DNA from 4 places in the Bacillus sp. OTU530 genome. Region 3 is predicted to be linked to each of the others. Evidence: riboswitches for the same ligand, from Rfam matches in the RefSeq annotation. Region 3 holds a riboswitch; each other region holds the start of a gene.
The links. A riboswitch is a leader RNA that binds a small molecule or an ion and turns the genes downstream of it on or off. The one in region 3 is predicted to bind cyclic di-GMP.
Positions count from the first base shown of each region.

Region 1 (4,448 bases), on a different contig from region 3:
GTTAAACAGACGATAGGCTTAGTAGGATTGCTTAACTTCGCACCAATACTAAAACCAATAGCATGTCCCATTGCGCCAAAAACATCATCAAAATAGAATGTGGCCTGCTTTGTCAGTGTTAGGTGCTGAATAGCATAAAAGGAATGGCTGCCATCATCACCAAAGAAAACAGTATCTGCGGGAAAATTCTCTCTTAGGGCAGCAATGACTTGCTTTGCTAGTAGCCTTTCAACTGTAATCGGTGTTTCCTTTTGTAGCTCTGCACTAATATGTATCTGCGGCTTTGAAAAAGGTTTAGCTAATCTATCTGTCTTAATTAATTTTAATAAACTCTCAAGATTATGCTTAGCGTCACCAAGAACAAGCTGTGTTGCAACAGGAATTGATTTGCCAATAAACGTATAGTCGTAATCAAAATGAATAATTTTATCTGGATACAAAGCGGGATCCAGTCCAACAATAGACATATCAGATAACTTAGATCCTATTACAATTATGAGATCACTCTTATTCTTTAAATACTCACTAGCTTTTGCAGAGCCGCCTAGTCCAAACCCATCTAGGGACAGATCATGTGTTGTTGGAAATGTTCCTTTTCCGCCAGGTGTTGTCATGACTGGTATGTTAAAGGTTTCCGCTAAACGAATGACTTCCTCATAGGCTCTGGAGGAATGCACACCTTTTCCTAAAATCATGACAGGCCGCTTAGAAGTTAAAATACAATCTAAGGCTTGTTGTAACTCCTTTTGGGTCGCTATCACATGTGGAGCTTCATCGGGTATGTCTAAAATAAAAGATTCTGCCTGCTCATCCAATACATCCATAGGGAGTGAAAGGTGAACAGGTCCCTTCACTCCATATAATGCGCTCTCAATAGCATGAGAAAAAATACTTTTAAATGATTCAGCTCGGTCTATGCGTGCGCTAAATTTTGTTACTGGCTCAAACATTTTTATTAAGTCTGTCCCAAATGCTGAAGAGTCTTGTCCAAACGGTTTACCCATATCTTTAGCAGAGGGGTGCCCTGTAATAAAAACAACTGGTAAATGCCATGCTTTTGCTTGTGCCGCAGCCGTCAGCAAATTGGTGCCGCCTGGACCAGAAGTACCTATTGCGACTCCAATAGAATCATTCATTAAGGAATAACCAGAAGCAATATAACCAGCTCCAGTTTCATGCCTAGTTAGATTGAATTGAATACCATGGTTCTCTAATTCGAGTAAAATTGGAACAATAGGTTTTCCAGGAACACCAAATGCATGACGTACACCCATATTCTTAAGATTAATAGCAAGGATTTCTGCAACTTTTCTCATGTCATTAAAATTCCTTTCGCTTGAGATTCAGCAAATATAAAAAAACCCCTGTATAGACATAAATGGGGTGAAAATAAAGATTTATGTAACCCAGCCATCATAGTACAACTGCCGTAGACCTGTAGGCTTTACGTCCTCGACTTGGGACGGGTTTGCCTCATATAGATTTAGCTGTTTCCTGTTACGAATTAAAATTTATTATCAGTACTTTAGGACATAAAAATATAACGCTTCGTATCACGATTTAAATATGCTATATATCTATATGGGCGTTAACTTATGTATTATTTAGGAACCGTTTCATTTTGCGGACTGGCAAATACAAAAAACACCCTATATAGACATAAATAGGGCGTAAACAAAAAATTTATGCAACCCAGCCATCATAGCACAACTGCCGTAGATCTGTAGGCTTTGCGTCCTCGACTTTCGACGAGTTTGCCCTATTTAGATTTCATTTTTCCTGCTGCAAATTAACGCTGCAAGGTGGCGTGACATTGCTCCTAAATTCATGTAAAACAATTGGAAAATCCGCTTTTCAATAAATTTAAATATAATTTATCACGTATTCTGAATAAAATAAACCAATATTCGACAAATTATTAGTTCTTTTACACTGTAGGAAAGTATAAATTTCGGAGGCAAATTCGACGCAGTCCGGAATTTTAGGAATATAGTGTAAGTGCAACTACACCTCTGTCTTCACTCAAGGGCAGAGCCTGCCAATCGGCGAGTTTTCTTTATAAAAAACTAAAGGGAATTCTAAACTACCGGGAGAGAAAAGCAAAAAATTTTCAACATATGTATACAAAGGCTGCAAAATGTGAGAGATAAACATATGCAAAAGGGATTTCAAAGACCGTATCGGTCTGTTTGAAATCCCTTTTTATACATAGGCTATCAGAAGATTAACGCATTCCTCTGCCTTTGCCGCCTATTCCCTTATCATAGCCAAAGTTATGATAGTTATCTTGAAATAATGTTTTTGCTGTTTCAGGGGATTTAGTAGAAATCTCCTTCATAAGCTCTTTTGTTGTTTTATTGGCTGTATCAATACCGAGCTCTTTTGCTGCCTTTAACACTTTCGCATCTTGGACTTCCTTAGCTAATGTTTGGGTGTCCTTATCATCGGTGGAGATGCCAAGCTCTTTTGCATCTTTTTTCACCTGCGCGTCACGCACCTCACTGACTAAAGTTTCTGTGTCTTTGCCGTCAGTAGAGATGCCGAGCTCTTTTGCTTCAGCTTTCACCTTTGTATTACGAATTTCTTTTTGGAGTGTTTCACTGTCCTTACCGTCGGTGGAAATGCCAAGCTCCTTTGCTTCAGCCTTCACCTTTGTATCACGAATTTCTTTTTGGAGTGTTTCACTGTCTTTACCGTCGGTGGAAATGCCAAGCTCCTTTGCTTCAGCCTTCACCTTTGTATCACGAATTTCTTTTTGGAGTGTTTCACTGTCCTTACCGTCGGTGGAAATGCCAAGCTCCTTTGCTTCAGCCTTCACCTTTGTATCACGAATTTCCTTTTGGAGTGTTTCACTGTCTTTATCGTCAGTGGAAATGCCAAGCTCCTTTGCTTCAGCCTTCACCTTCGTATCACGAATTTCTTTTTGGAGTGTTTCACTGTCCTTACCGTCGGTGGAAATGCCAAGCTTCTTTGCTTCAGCCTTCACCTTTGTATCACGAATTTCTTTTTGGAGTGTTTCACTGTCTTTACCGTCGGTGGAAATGCCGAGCTCCTTTGCTTCAGCCTTCACCTTTGTATCACGAATTTCTTTTTGGAGTGTTTCACTGTCTTTACCGTCAGTGGAAATGCCAAGCTCCTTTGCTTCCTGCTTTAACTGGACATCGCGCACTTCTTTAGCTAAAGTTTGTGTATCTTTACCATCTGTTGCAATTCCTAATTCCTTTGCCTTTTGTGTAACAGCCTCCGTGCTTAGTTCTTTTCCATGACCATATTTCTGTTCCGCTGCTTGTGTTGTTTGCGTTGTAGTGCTTTGCGCTGCAAATGCCGGCATACCGTTTACAAGTCCGATTCCGAAGGCGAGAGTTCCTGCAGCTACGATTCCTAATGTGCGTCTTTTCATGACCTTTTCCTCCTATAGTGTTGATATGTATGTGTATGTGGTTTCGTTGCACTGTAAGAAAGTATAAATTTCCAGCTGGAAGTGAATTCGACGTAGCAGGAAATTTTAGGAATACAGTATAAGTGCAACTACGCCTCTGTCTTCGCCCAAGGGTGGGCATTGTCCGCTTTTCTTACACTGTGAGAATATATAAATTTCCAGCTGGAAGTGAATTCGACGTAGCCGGAAATTTTAGGTACACAGTATAAGTGCAACTACGCCTCTGGCTTCGCCCAAGAGCAGGGCTCTCCAATCGGCGAGTTTTCTTTATTTGCTACAGGTTTTACTATACGGACGAATGGTGAAAAGAGAGTGAAAATGGAGCTGAATGATTTTGTGGAGCATACTACTGCGTGTATGATGGAGCTATTAGCAAAGAAAGCGGTGGTTCAGGAAATGGGGATTAAAGGAGTTTTATTCGATAAGGACGGTACGCTTTTAAATTTTGGCATGCTGTGGGTGGCAATTGAATATGAAGTAATTGATGCATTGCTGGAAAAAGTGGGAGAAGCAAGAAATAATGAGCTGAAGGAGGCGTTATGTGCCTCCATTGGCCTCCATAATGGTCAGGTAGATGAGAAAGGATACTTTGCCAGCGGTACCTCTCTCGATATTTCACGTGCATTTCAAGCTGTGCTTCCTTATGATATCCCCGACTTGCACGGGTGGCTTATGGAGCAAGCTACTCTAAAGACGAAGGAACACATTCAGAATGTGCAGCCGACATGTGACTTACAGACGCTGTTTTCGCAGATGAAGGAAAAGGGGCTCACGATTGGTATTGCTACGTCTGATGATAATGAAATTACAAGGCTTTGTATCGAGGCACTTCATATTGAAGAGTATATTTCATTTGTTGGCACGGCTGAATTATATCCAAAAAAGCCGGATCCTGCTGTAGTGTACGCCTTTTGCAGGCAGTTTGGATTACAGCCGCATGAGGTGGCTATTGTAGGAGATACGGAGAAGGATTTACAGTTAGCGAAAAATAGCGGTGCAGGCTGTGGCA
Region 1 covers NZ_JASATP010000015.1:89,850-94,297, forward strand. Annotated here, with positions in the region: gene AAHB12_RS13340 (thiamine pyrophosphate-binding protein) at 1-1,316, opposite strand, end outside; cyclic di-GMP riboswitch class I at 1,398-1,483, opposite strand; cyclic di-GMP riboswitch class I at 1,684-1,769, opposite strand; gene AAHB12_RS31780 (BspA family leucine-rich repeat surface protein) at 2,538-3,266, shown strand; gene AAHB12_RS13350 (HAD family hydrolase) at 3,758-4,448, shown strand, end outside.
Region 1: it holds a riboswitch for cyclic di-GMP, as region 3 does, so the genes downstream of both, AAHB12_RS13340 (thiamine pyrophosphate-binding protein) here and AAHB12_RS20565 (aspartyl-phosphate phosphatase Spo0E family protein) in region 3, are expected to answer to the same signal.

Region 2 (4,448 bases), on a different contig from region 3:
TGATTATCCAGGGGAATTTTTCATATGATCAATCTTTAAGCAGTAGCAACCAATTTGTATGGTACCCAGTGAAAACTGCAGATCAAAGGGTAGTGGGTTATATTTCCTCTGCCTACATTATGGAAGTAGGAAAAGTAACAAAAGTAAATGTAACAACAGATAAACCAAGCCCCCAAGCTGTGGCAACACCGATTACGTTGACAGCTACATCAGAGGGAAGCAGCAACCCTATATATAAGTTTTACATCTTTGAGGGAGATACGGGAAAAGTAGTACAAAACTACAGTGAAAAAAATACCTTTACATGGAAACCAGAACGAGCAGGAACATATAGGTTATCAGTACATGTGAAGGATATTAACTCCCAGGCGGCTTATGATACTTACTATTCTTTCTGGTACAAAGTACAGGATGGGAAGGTAACCCAGATAAATGTAACAACAGATAAATCAAGCCCTCAAGCTGTGGCAACACTGATTACGTTGACAGCTACATCAGGGGGAAGCAGTAACCCTTTATATAAATTTTATGTCTTTGAAGGGGATACGGGAAGAGTAGTACAAAACTACAGTGAAAAAAATACCTTTACATGGAAACCAGAACGAGCAGGAACATATAGGTTATCAGTACATGCAAAGGATATTAACTCTCAAGCAGCTTATGATACTTACTATTCTTTCTGGTACAAGGTACAGGATGGGAAAGTAACTCAGGTAAATGTAACAACAGATAAGATAAGTCCATAGAATACTGGTACTCCAGTTATCATTTCAACAACATCTGAAGAAAGCAGCAACCCGGGGTATCGATCTGTGTCCGGGATGGTAACTGTGTTCTTACTACATCGCAGGAGTATAGGGCGAATAGTGCAACTACATAGACACCAACAAAGTCTGGAGTCTATACAGTAATTGTTTATGCAAGAGATAAGAACTCTGGAGCGAATTATGGATCTCGAGCGGAAATGTACTATAGAGTACAATAAATAAAATAACCAGCAAAACCAAAAAGGGCGCCAACTATGATGCGCTCTTTTCTCATGTCCATCGGTATTTGAGCAAGCGGGGACAACGTGCTCGTTCTATATACCACATCAGTCTCAAGGCCTAGTAATGGCAAGGGATTTGCGCTGTTGGTTTTGCTAGCTTGCTAACGAAATGAAAACTTGAGTAAAAAAACGAAAGGTAGTATTGCCGCTGAAATATTGGTTGTATACGATTTTGAACGATTGAGGGTTGGAGTACGAATTGAAAAGCATTAGCATCCTCGAAAAGTATGTTTTAAACATTATTTTTGGTCACCACTTCCTGCAGAAGAATTAAAAATCTTCTATGAAGCAATAGATAAAGGAGTAGAAATGGTTCTTAAAATACGATCTAGTATTTAGCCATCATCAATAAATTTAGGGGTTGTCCATTTTTGTCCTTCTGTGCTGTTAGTTTTTGTAAGTAATTGAGGTTTTAATTTACTTTTTTCACCAAAATCCCCATGATAAGATATAAAAATAAAGCGTTTTCTTTCCCGTTGTTCTTTTTCATAGAAGATTCTCTACTTAGAAAATTAATTTTGTTATTTTACCTTTCTAACTGTTTTTTATGATTCTAACAGGTATAGAAGGTGTTAGGTAATTCACTAGATAAAGGCATAACCTTTAGTCATTTGTTCTTTGTGAGGAAAAGGCTTTTTGAGAAGGTTAATCTTGTTCTTTTGATTTTCTTAATTTTCTTATTGGGATATGCATGAGCTATAAAGAGCACGGGGGAGCGATGAAACTCTACTTGTATTTGGTCGCTTAAGTGGAGTGGAGCTAGTAGCGAAACCGACCCCCTCTAAATAAATTATGGGGGGATTTTTTTGAAAAAAGGTAGCTTATTAGCAGGTATTGGAGTTATGGCATTGAGTGTCGGTATATGGGGAAATCCTTCAATTTCCTTAGCAGCAGCCCCACCAAAAGTCTCTGGAGGATCTGTAGTTTTAATGGGATTGGAACCAGAGGACGGACATCTTGAGGGCGGGCGTCGGGCTCATGGTCCTATTAGCGCTTACGTAAACATCGTAAAAAAAATGAAAGTTACAAATGGTGGAAATGGGATCTTAGTAATCGGCGGATCCGGAAATGATAATAATGCTATTAAGGTGTTTTGGAAGGAAATAGCATCAAAAACTAATATGAAAGCGACTTTTGTATCTGGTAATAATATTTCTAGCCAATCATTTGATGGGTTTGCCATTATTGCTATCGCAAGCGATATATACAATACCCCAAATGGTGGATTAACGAATGAAGAAAATGACTTGTTAGCAGCACGTGGGGGGGATATAGCCAATTTTATAAATAAAGGCGGTGGATTATTTGGGGGAACCTCAGATTTTGATAATCCATATGGATACATGACAAGATTTGGAATCTTTACATTTAATCTTTATACCAACAAACCTATTATTAATAAGGTCTCGATAACTACTGAAGGTGCGGCATTTGATATGAAAGCTGATGAATTGAGTGTACCGGCTTGGCACGATGAATTTACGGCTTTCCCAAATTTCTTTAAGGTTTTGGTACGTAATGAAACGCCTTTACAACAATTTTCACAAAAAAATCCACTTGCAATCGGTGGAAACAGTGTTATTATATCCCCACAATTTGGATTTAAAAAGGTAACAGGAGGGGGATATGTTGAAAATGATAAGAATAAGCAATCATTTGGTTTTAACATGTTGCCGGACGAACAAGGTTTAAGAGTTCAACTTGAATATAATGATCATTTGAAAAGTAATAAGACTGATGTAGTAAAGATAAAAATAGATAATTATGCGATGAGTCTGAAACAAAAGCTTGCAGAAATTAAGGAGAATGGAAAAACTATCGGGATTGAATTTGATACAGTCGGAGAAGTGACAAGTTCTACCTCTGGCAAGCAAAACAGCACTATTCATATTAGAGTTGTTGATCGTGGGGAACCTGGTACAAAAGATGAGTTCCGATTAACTATACTTGATGGACCTAATAAAGGATATACATCACAGTCTGGTATAATTCAAGGAGGCAATATTCAGGTACACCAATAACCTGAATTAATTAGATTGCGAAGGGGAAGACAAACGGGGTTGTTGAAAAATACTCATTCAAAGTAACGAGAAGACAAATTCCTACAACATGTAGAGCTTGTCTTCTTTTTTGTTGAGAATACAATTACATTTTCAACAAAAAAGTTATTTGTTAGCGAAAGACACCTAATCTTGTTGTTCTAAAGAACGATTCTACGGTGGATGGTGTAAAGTTCTATATTAATTTCTATTTTTAGAGTTAGTTATGATAAGTTTCTAATTTTTTTATCTATAATAAAATTTGGAATTAGATTATAATTATTTCCGTAGGCAAACCTTGTGAAAACATGGGGCGCAAAGCTTTAGGGGCTAAAATAGCAAATGTTATCAAGCTAGCCAGCTGCCGTTCACGTGAAAGAGGAATTAGAGGAGTGAATGTATATGAAAATTGAAAAATTTAATGACGGAGTGGAAATCTTAAAAGTATTAGCTCATCCTGCACGAATTGCACTTGTAAAAGTTATGATTGAGAAAGGACCTGTAAATGTAACTACTCTTTACGAGGAACTTGAAGCACCACAAAGCACAGTTAGTCAACATCTATCAAAATTGAAGAGCGCCAAGGTTATTTCAGGAAAACGTAGAGGTTTAGAGGTTTACTACGAGGTGAAGGACGAGCGAGTAGAAACCATTCTCAATACAGTAGCTAGTGCTTAAGTTTCATTACAATAAAACTATTTGAAAGCGGATTGCTGCGGCAGTTCGCTTTTTCTTTTGCTTCAATTGTCAGTACTAGTGTTTAACAAAACCTTCGGCTTACAGCTATACAAAATATAAGATATAGGTAATTGGAGAGGAAAATAAGATAATCACACAAATATAAGTAAATGTTACCAATCTATATGAATATTAGAATTTAAAAGAGGAGTGTGATAAAATTTTTTAAGAGGGGGCACTTACATATGAATTTTTGGAAAATGTTTACGTTTATTGTTATTCTAGTACTAACTCTCCAATATCCGGCTCAGACACTTGCGTCAGAATTAGTAGATACGGAGCTACCGTCTTTGTCAAATGTAGAAACAGATAAGCAGAATTATCAGGCTGGCGAAACAGTAAACATCAGTATTATGGCAACGGATGATGTTTCGGGGGTTAGGGATGTAGTAGCAAGGATAAAAGGTCCTGACGGAACAGAGTTAGCTGGGGCAGGAACTTATGATACTGTTAGTGGCAAGTGGATTGTGAAGATTCCGCTTAATATATCTGTACAACCAGGCAAATGGCAGATTTTACGTGTCTCGCTTTTTGATAAGGTAGGGCATTTTGTTAGCTATGAGAATGGTGTAGATTATACAGCTGAATTTAATGTGGAAAATACTTCACCAGTAGATACAGAA
Region 2 covers NZ_JASATP010000007.1:197,189-201,636, forward strand. Annotated here, with positions in the region: gene AAHB12_RS07770 (SH3 domain-containing protein) at 1-746, shown strand, start outside; cyclic di-GMP riboswitch class II at 1,751-1,834, shown strand; gene AAHB12_RS07775 (post-COAP-1 domain-containing protein) at 1,855-3,069, shown strand; cyclic di-GMP riboswitch class I at 3,368-3,456, shown strand; gene AAHB12_RS07780 (ArsR/SmtB family transcription factor) at 3,484-3,765, shown strand; gene AAHB12_RS07785 (Ig-like domain repeat protein) at 4,011-4,448, shown strand, end outside.
Region 2: it holds a riboswitch for cyclic di-GMP, as region 3 does, so the genes downstream of both, AAHB12_RS07775 (post-COAP-1 domain-containing protein) here and AAHB12_RS20565 (aspartyl-phosphate phosphatase Spo0E family protein) in region 3, are expected to answer to the same signal.

Region 3 (4,448 bases):
AGAAAGTCACAATTAACTGTAAATAAAACATATATTTATTATAATTCATTTTTTTATATTTTTATTATAAATGAACTCCATAAAGAAAACTCGCTGATTGATGAGCCCTGCTCTTGGGCGAAGATAGAGGCGTAGTTGTACTTATACCTTATTCCTAAAATTTCTCGCTACGTCGAATGACTTCTCGATTAGAAATTTATACTTTCTTAAAGTACAAAAAAAACAGGCATTTCCTGCCTGTTTCTCAGTTTATAAAAAATAAAAATTTCTCGTTCGTAACTCAGTTACTCTATTTGCTTTAACTTGATGGACATGCGCTATAATCTGCATACTTCTTATAAGCGCATGAAAGGCGAATTACAAAACGTCATCACCCTTCATCAATTACTTCCTTGCAATGTTCGCATTCGTGTAAGTATGATTCGTGTTGCTCTTCGATCTTCCAGCCACAGCCGCGGCAGACCTTCGCAGGTATTCGTCTATAAAATTCTAGGTCTTCCATAACAAGTGCCTCCTTCAATTTTATTCGTACTATTGTATTATTCAGCAAGGTGGTAATTTGATAACTGCTACATAATTCCAATAAAGAAAACTCGCCGATTGGTGAGCCCCACTCTTAGGCGAAGACAGAGACGTGGCTGCACTTATACTGTATTCTTAAAATTTCCGACTACGTCGAATTCGCTTCTATCTGGAAACTTATACCTTCCTAACAATGTAAAAAAGACGCCCGCAGCGTTAAGCTACAGGCGTTTTCTTTGCGTTATTTCGTTTCTTCTTTCTCAGCTTCTTGCTCCTGTAGCGTATGCTTTAGCGCTACATAGGTTAGCTTTGCTACTGATTCCGGCAAGCGAATCAAGAACCGATAAATACTTTTCCCAAATCTTTGCGAACTGAAGGCTTTTCTCCTTAAAGGCACCATTTTCCATAGAAAACTCTTCAATTTCATAATCTTCTCTAGCAAAAGCTTTTACAACCCGATTCCACTTATATTTTCCTGTACAACCGAGTTTAACTTTGAAAGCTGTTCTCGAATTGCCGCAAATGTGGGTTTAACATCAGATGGTGTCTATAAGCAAAAAAGCCCATGATTTACGTTGTATATAAATCATGGGCTTTTTTGTAAGACTCATGCCCGCTTAAACCCTTCTTCCTCCAAATACTGCTTCGCTTCATTGTAGGAAGGAAACGTTCCATCAAGGTTTAAACCTGCATACACATTCCACATCTCATCCTCTTGGACTAAAATAAGCGATGCGTTATCTTCATTCACCCAGCGCTCCTCCTCCAAATCTCCAACGATTGCCACTTCAGCAGTTGATCGGGGTGCGAGGGATTGAATCGATTTTGCAATCACTGTGCGCAGCTCTTCCTCTGAGAAATCTCGGATATTAATCATGCCTCTGTCATCTGTATTATAGCTGCTTACATATTCTGCATAAACAAATCCATTTCCGTTTGGATGCAAGTGGTATACGACATTTTTCTTATCGCTTGCACTTTCCTCATAATGAAAATTTACACGTTTCATCGATACATCCTTGCGCTTAAGCTCCGGAAAAGATTCAATAATAGCGAGTTTTTGTTCAAAAGTTAACATGTTACCTCCATGTAGATGTGCATTATAGTTCAAATTATTATACCATTAGTAGAAGATAACACCAAAACTAAGCAAATTCTTAGGCGGAAAAGAGGAAATGATTTATGAATGATGGACGATATAGAAAAAATATTCAGGCTGGTCTAGAAGTGAATATTGTACTAAAAAAGGATCAGCGTACAGGAAATACGACGCGTGGAATTGTAAAGGACCTGCTGACGAATTCGCAATTTCATCCTCATGGAATCAAGGTTCGTCTTACAGATGGACAAGTAGGCAGGGTACAAACAATTGTTAACTAATAACAAACAAAAAGGGACAGATTCATACACTTACGAATCTGTCCCTTTTTATCTGATGACAACCATTTTCCCTACCTCGTCACAAATACTATGAGTTATAGGACAAACTTGGAGTTTTAACATGCAACCTAATTTAACTTTAGCTAGCTAATCACTACTTCAGGCAGTTGAACAATCCCCGATAGAAACGCTTATACCATCTCCATTAATCCTATGTTTGCTTATCCCTTATCATTTAGATGCTGCACACATTAATAATACCTATACAATTTGTCCCCTCATAGATAGGTTGATTAATTTGTCTAGTTGTTGACTGCATTTGATAGTTTTAGGATGAGTTAATCCATATAGTTTACCTAGATGAAGTAGTTGCCTTCTTTTTTGCTCAATAATGGCTGGGTTATTTTGTTTAGCATCCAAAAGTACGTCCATCCATTTCAAATCAGTAGAATCAGCTTGCTTGTCTTCCATCGGTAATTCAACTAGCACCTTCACCCTTGTAGTTCCCTCCGTATTACGGCAGCCCAGCAATCATAGTGGGAGCGGCATACCTCTCCCACCTTAGACCTGTAGCTTTGCGTCCCTATCTTTCAATAGGTTTGCCTTTATCGAAACTTTATTTTTTATCTATATAAATATGCTTTATTTTGTCAATATAGGAGTAACAAGAATCACTATTTGCTGCACTAGTAGCCTCTACAAAATTATTTCTATAGAATCCATCAACACCAAATGGCTCAGTCGTTCTCTTTAATCATTTTCTCATATTTTTACATTTTTTTCAATTATAGTTTTTAGAAAGTTTTACGAGTTGAACTACCTACTACCTTTACTCCCCACATCCTCACACTCCTCTTATACAGGCCATAACCCTCCTAGCCCAAATACTAAGCACATTGTAACAGGTATAAACCGCGCATAAAAAAAGAATACTGAGAAAAGCATCATCTCCGACCGATTCTTTTATTCCAATAGCATAGGAGTGTGAATGGATGGAGCACCAATTAACCTATCTTCTTTCACATTTTGGATATTATGGTATTATATTAGCCTTAATTGGAGGCATTATCGGACTCCCTCTGCCGGATGAAATCCTTCTTACCTTTATTGGATATTGCGTCTTTCAGGGAAACATAGCTTATATTCCTTCCTTACTAAGTGCTTTTTTAGGGACAAGCGGCGGCATTTCGCTTAGCTATCTATTAGGAATCAAATTGGGTTTGCCATTTTTAACAAGGTTTGGACCAAGGCTCCATATTACAGAAGACAGAATTAATAAAACAAGACAATTATTCACAAAACTAGGTCCTTATCTGCTTTTTATTGGATACTTTATTCCTGGCATCCGCCATATTACCGCCTATCTTGCAGGAATTAACGGGTACTCCTTTAAGAAGTTTGCACGGTATGCATACCCTGGGGCATTGCTCTGGTCTTTTACCTTTATTACGTTAGGAAGATCATTAGGAGGAAATTGGAAAATCATTGCTATGTATATCTCTAAATATCGTATATACCTTATGCTAGCTGCGGTTAGTATTATCTGGGGCGCCTATTTATTTTGGAAGAGAAGACAAAAATTGCAATGAATCTAAGGTGGTTATTTATATGAATTTAAAGCTTCAACTTACTACTGCTTTTATAATAAGTTTGTTATCTCTTATCGGCTTCAGCCTTATGGCTATTCTGATTAGCAAGCAAAGGATTATTTCATTTGATAGTACCGTTATAGCCTTTATTCAAGGCCTTGAGTCCCCAGCTCTGACAGCTATTATGAAATTCTTCACCTTTATTGGATCGACAAGTTCTGTTGCGATACTTGCTATGATTGCCTTATTTTTTCTCTATGTTGTACTCAAGCATCGATCAGAGCTGATTCTATTACTTACTGCCGTTTTAGGAAGCAACCTCCTTTTTATCACATTAAAGCTGTTTTTTCAGCGAGCCCGTCCGGATTTACATCGTCTGATCGAGGTAAGCGGCTACAGCTTTCCGAGCGGCCATGCAACAAATGCATGTACGCTATATGGAACTCTCTCCTTCCTACTATGGCGGCATATTCCTACTCGTTGGGGGCGTACCATCTTAATTATTATCAGTATCGTAATGATTCTCACAATTGGAATAAGCCGCATTTATCTAGGCGTACATTATCCTAGCGATATCATCGGCGGCTATTTTATTAGTACATTTTGGTTAACCACGCTCATTTGGTTTTATCAACGATATAGGGAAAAGCGATATATGCGGCAGCATGTCAATGGAAACAACAAATAACGATTACCCATATGAGATAAAATGCTGCATATAACAGGCTCTGCATACAGACAAATAATCCCCGTTCCTTTAAGGGATTTCTCTTGAAGGAATGGATAAACTAAACTATGTATTTTTATACGGACAGCATATCCAGCCGGATATGCTCTAATCTAAGACCGCATTTTATTTTTGTACGATATTCGGATATTTGATTCATCCCCTCAGAATCATTTCTTTTCACCACCCTATTTCTTAAATACTTACAGATTTTCTCCCTTATTAAAACC
Region 3 covers NZ_JASATP010000032.1:36,460-40,907, forward strand. Annotated here, with positions in the region: gene yhfH (protein YhfH) at 371-502, opposite strand; gene AAHB12_RS20550 (hypothetical protein) at 764-943, opposite strand; partial or broken gene AAHB12_RS31905 (hypothetical protein) at 941-1,045, opposite strand; gene AAHB12_RS20555 (hypothetical protein) at 1,130-1,600, opposite strand; gene AAHB12_RS20560 (YwbE family protein) at 1,705-1,902, shown strand; gene AAHB12_RS20565 (aspartyl-phosphate phosphatase Spo0E family protein) at 2,164-2,397, opposite strand; cyclic di-GMP riboswitch class I at 2,418-2,516, opposite strand; gene AAHB12_RS20570 (DedA family protein) at 2,895-3,491, shown strand; gene AAHB12_RS20575 (phosphatase PAP2 family protein) at 3,511-4,179, shown strand.

Region 4 (4,448 bases), on a different contig from region 3:
CAAACCTTTCGCAGGACGATATGTTCCGTATTCAGCAGGATTATGCAGTAGCGCGCAATGAAACAGAGGAAATTCAAATTGAAGGAACTGGTGGCATAGCAGCTGATGGTATTTGGTATTACCATGTATCGGAGGAAACACGTCAGCAGCTTTCACAAAAACTCCGTCAGCATTTAGAGCTGAAGTAATATAATTCATCATTGGTTAGCTAGTATAAATGTCAGCGATCAGACTTTAAAGCGTACATGTAATGGTTTATTATGACTGCCATTACATGTACGCTTTTTTTGTATTTTGTTATTATAGTATATCTTTCGGACACATTTTATTGTTTATATAAAAGAATACATTGAGTTAGATTCCGCTTTATTTTTCTTGTCCTTAGCTTTTTTAAACGGTGTAGTATCCGGAGCTATTGCTGCTGACGAAAAGATGAAAATCCCCTGGTCGGTAAATTCCAAAAAGCAACGATAGCTTACGATGCCCTACTATTAGAATAGAAGAATCAACTTGCCAAAATTCAGCACATTAAAGTATTATCTACAAGGTAATTATTGACTATCTTATTTTAGTCTAATATAGGAACTTAAGATGAAATTTTAACTGGATAAAAAAGGTGTAAATATATTATATTATGCAACTTATATAATGTTCACCTTGATTAGCAATATAGTTATGCAATGTGCAAAATACACTTGCCGTTTTCTTACAGGAAACATTCTTGCATAGGGGATATTAGCAAGTGATGAGATATATTTGGCAATCAAAAAATGGGTTTTCTGCAACTTTGATGAGGCAGATAACTTGAAAGGGGTAGCTAAGGTGAAAAGGAAGCTATTAGCTTGGATATCAGGAGTTATAGGACTTGCTATACTTGGAGCTAGTATATACACCTACCAAGTGTACGCTAACGTTTCTAAAACATTAAGTGAGGTGAATCAGCCGTTAAAGCGCGATACTTCCACGAAACAGTCTGAAGATATGAAGCAGGGTGCTCCTATTTCCATTTTGTTAATGGGGGCTGATCCTCGCGGAGAGGAACGGGGCCGTTCAGATTCATTAATGCTGGTTACATTAAACCGGACTAAGCAATCTATGAAAATTCTAAGTATTCCGCGCGACACATACACCGAGATTGTCGGAAAGGGAGTCAAGGATAAAATCAATCATTCCTATGCATTTGGGGGCGTTGATACAACAGTTGCGACTGTTGAGAAATTTTTAAATGTACCTGTGCAATATTATATCGAAGTGAATATGGAAGGATTTAAGGATATTGTAAATGCAGTAGGCGGTGTAGATGTGAATAATGATCTAGACTTTACGTACCAGGGCATACACTTTGAGAAAGACACTCTCCATTTGAACGGTGAGGAGGCTTTAGCATACTCCCGAATGAGGAAGCTCGATTCCCGTGGTGATTTTGGCCGGCAAATGAGACAGCGCCAAGTTATGCAGTCTGTGATCAAAAATGGCAAAAATATAGAAACTCTTTCGAACTATGGAGCAATCCTGGACGTGATTCAAAAAAATGTGAGAACAAACCTAACGCAAGATGAGATGTTTAAGATTCAGCAAAATTATGGAGAAACCCGTAATAATATTGAGGAAATTGAAGTCAAGGGTGAAGGCCAAATGATGGGAGATACTTGGTACTATATTGTCTCTGATGAGGTACGTCAGGAGCTATCCAAGAAACTTCGTGAGCAGTTAGAATTACCGGCACAATAGCATGAATACGGGCTGAGCTAAAAGCATAATCGGATCTTTTTTGAACTGAAATGGGAAATGGACTATTAAGGGAACCGAGTAAAATGAATATTTCTATGATGGTCTATTTCCTATTTTTCTTCGAATTTTTATAGTGCAGGGGTTCTGGGGCAGCCCCCTTTTTGTGTTGTTGGAGTGCCTCAGTATACACTGCTTGCTGACATTCAATTGTAAATGTATTTAACATCTATGTTATGCAGGGTAATAAAAGTAATACAATCTTAACCAGTAGATGTATTTACTCCCCGAAATAACTTTGTTAGTCTAATCTGTAGATTAATGGCTAGGTTGTTTGCAGGTCAGACAAGATAGGATTGATGATATATTTGGCTACGATAAAGGCAAACTTGTTGAAAGGCAAGGACGCAAAACTTCAGGTCTACGGTTCTGCTCAAGGGCTATGATGGCTGGGTTACCGAATAGCTCCTAAGGAAAGAGATATTTGATTTATAGGTAAAGATAGGCTTTTGTGTTTTCACGCTTAGGACAGTTCAAAATTATGAGAGGAGGCTACTGTGATAATAGCCAATGCTTTGATATTCAACTCTATTTCCAACGTGATAACTTAGCTGAGAATACTGTAAAGTTAGGTGGCTGCATGATTAAAATATTATCAAATGGTATGTACAAAAGAATGAAGAATCTTTTGGGTCACGATCGACGTAAACAAACAATTTCAAGCTATGAAACTGCTAATGGAAACTTTGTATTTGAAGATGCTTCAAGAAAAAGGAAGATTGTAATCTGGTGTTTTCTCTGTAGTTTGGCCATTCTTGCTCTTATGATACTAGTTATATCTGGCTTAAGTATATATCTTAGCCCTTTGCTGCCAAAGTGGGATACAAAAGAAGTAAACGAATTTTCAAATATTAGACCATCAGGGAAGGAGGCTGCTAGTCCTCTGACACCTTTTGATACTGATAAAAACAGTACCTTCCAACAAAAAGAAGATATACATATGGATGATACGTATGCGTTCTATGTGAATTGGGATCCGAATAGTGAACGATCATTAAAGCGTAATATAGATACGATAGATGTTCTCATTCCCCAATGGTTCCATGTGCAGCCTAACTTAGAACTAGGAGAAGACGTTCAGAAGAATATAGGGGATTTAGCGAAAAAGCATGATGTTAAGGTAGTTCCCTTAATTAGCAATTTAATTGATAATGAGTGGAATCAAGAAGTAGTTCATAACCTATTGATTTCTCCTCCAGCAAGGTCAAAGCTCATACAGGATTTACATGGACAAATTAAAAAGTATGGCTATGATGGCATAAATATAGATTTTGAAAATATAAAGGCAGAAGATAAGGAATTGCTTACAAGCTTTATGCAGGAGCTATACGGCGTGTTTCATTCTGATGGGCTTCTAGTGACAATGGATATGCCTCCAAATGACAACGCATTTGATTATAACGCATTAAAGCTATATTCAGATAAAATGGTTGTAATGTTGTATGATGAAAACTTTCAAACTCCAGGTCCTATAGCCTCATCCACGTGGTATCAAGAAAATCTTGCGCGTATACCCAAGGATAAGCTTGTCGTTAGTTTGGGCAATTATGGTTATGACTGGGAATGGGAAAGCAGTGAGCCTGGGAAGGTAGTATCCTTTGAAAATGTTATGAGAATGGCAGATAAGGCAAACTTGCGGGTCCAATGGGATGACATGAGTAAAAGTCCCTACGTGAGATATACGGATAAAGACAAGCTGCACGAATTATGGTTTTTAGATGGTGCCACATTCTATAACCAATTAAAAACGGCTTCAGCAGCTGGAGTCAAAGGGGTTGCGTTATGGAGATTGGGTACGGAAGATCCAGCGGTTTGGGATGTTCTAGAGAATCGAGGGATTGATACACTGCGTCATATAAAGAGTAGTGACAACATCTACAGCTCTGGAGGGGGTAGTATTTTCCAATCTACATCATCTCAGAAACAGGGAAAGCGAGAGGTTATTTTAAATGATTCCGGTCAAATTTCGGGCGAAGTTTATCAATCTATGCCTAAATCATCTGAGATGGAGCGTTTAGGTAATGCGAAAACGAAGGAAGTGGTGCTAACCTTTGATGATGGACCTGATCCCGAGTATACGACACGTATATTAAACATTTTAAAACAGCATCACATAAAGGCAACATTCTTTGTTATTGGTAAAAATGCTATGCTCAATAAAGGCATTGTGCAACGGATATATATGGAGGGACACGAAATTGGTAACCATACGTTTTCCCATCGACATACAAATAGCATATCATACAACCAATTAAAGCTGGAATTGAATGCGAGTCAGCGTGTAATTCAAGGTATTACTGGGCATTCTTCTTTACTGTATCGCCCTCCGTACGGATATGTGGATACACCTACGGTAAATCCAGATTTTAAAAGGATGCTCTATACGACTGAAATGGGCTATCTTACAGTTAATTATGATATCGATTCCAGAGACTGGGAAGCAACAAACAGTAAGGAAATTGTTGATAACGTTCTACAGCAGCTGCCTAATGGCAATGTGATTTTACTTCATGATGGCGGAGGGGACAGAAGCAGTACTGTTGGGGCACTTCCTGAGATTATTGAGACCTTACAAAGTAAAGGCTATACATTTGTAACAGCTAGTGAGCTAATGAATACGAAGAGAAGTTCGATTATGCCTTCCGTCAAGGAAGTAGAAA
Region 4 covers NZ_JASATP010000007.1:173,915-178,362, forward strand. Annotated here, with positions in the region: gene tagU (polyisoprenyl-teichoic acid--peptidoglycan teichoic acid transferase TagU) at 1-188, shown strand, start outside; gene tagU (polyisoprenyl-teichoic acid--peptidoglycan teichoic acid transferase TagU) at 823-1,731, shown strand; cyclic di-GMP riboswitch class I at 2,101-2,190, shown strand; gene AAHB12_RS07665 (glycosyltransferase) at 2,369-4,448, shown strand, end outside.
Region 4: it holds a riboswitch for cyclic di-GMP, as region 3 does, so the genes downstream of both, AAHB12_RS07665 (glycosyltransferase) here and AAHB12_RS20565 (aspartyl-phosphate phosphatase Spo0E family protein) in region 3, are expected to answer to the same signal.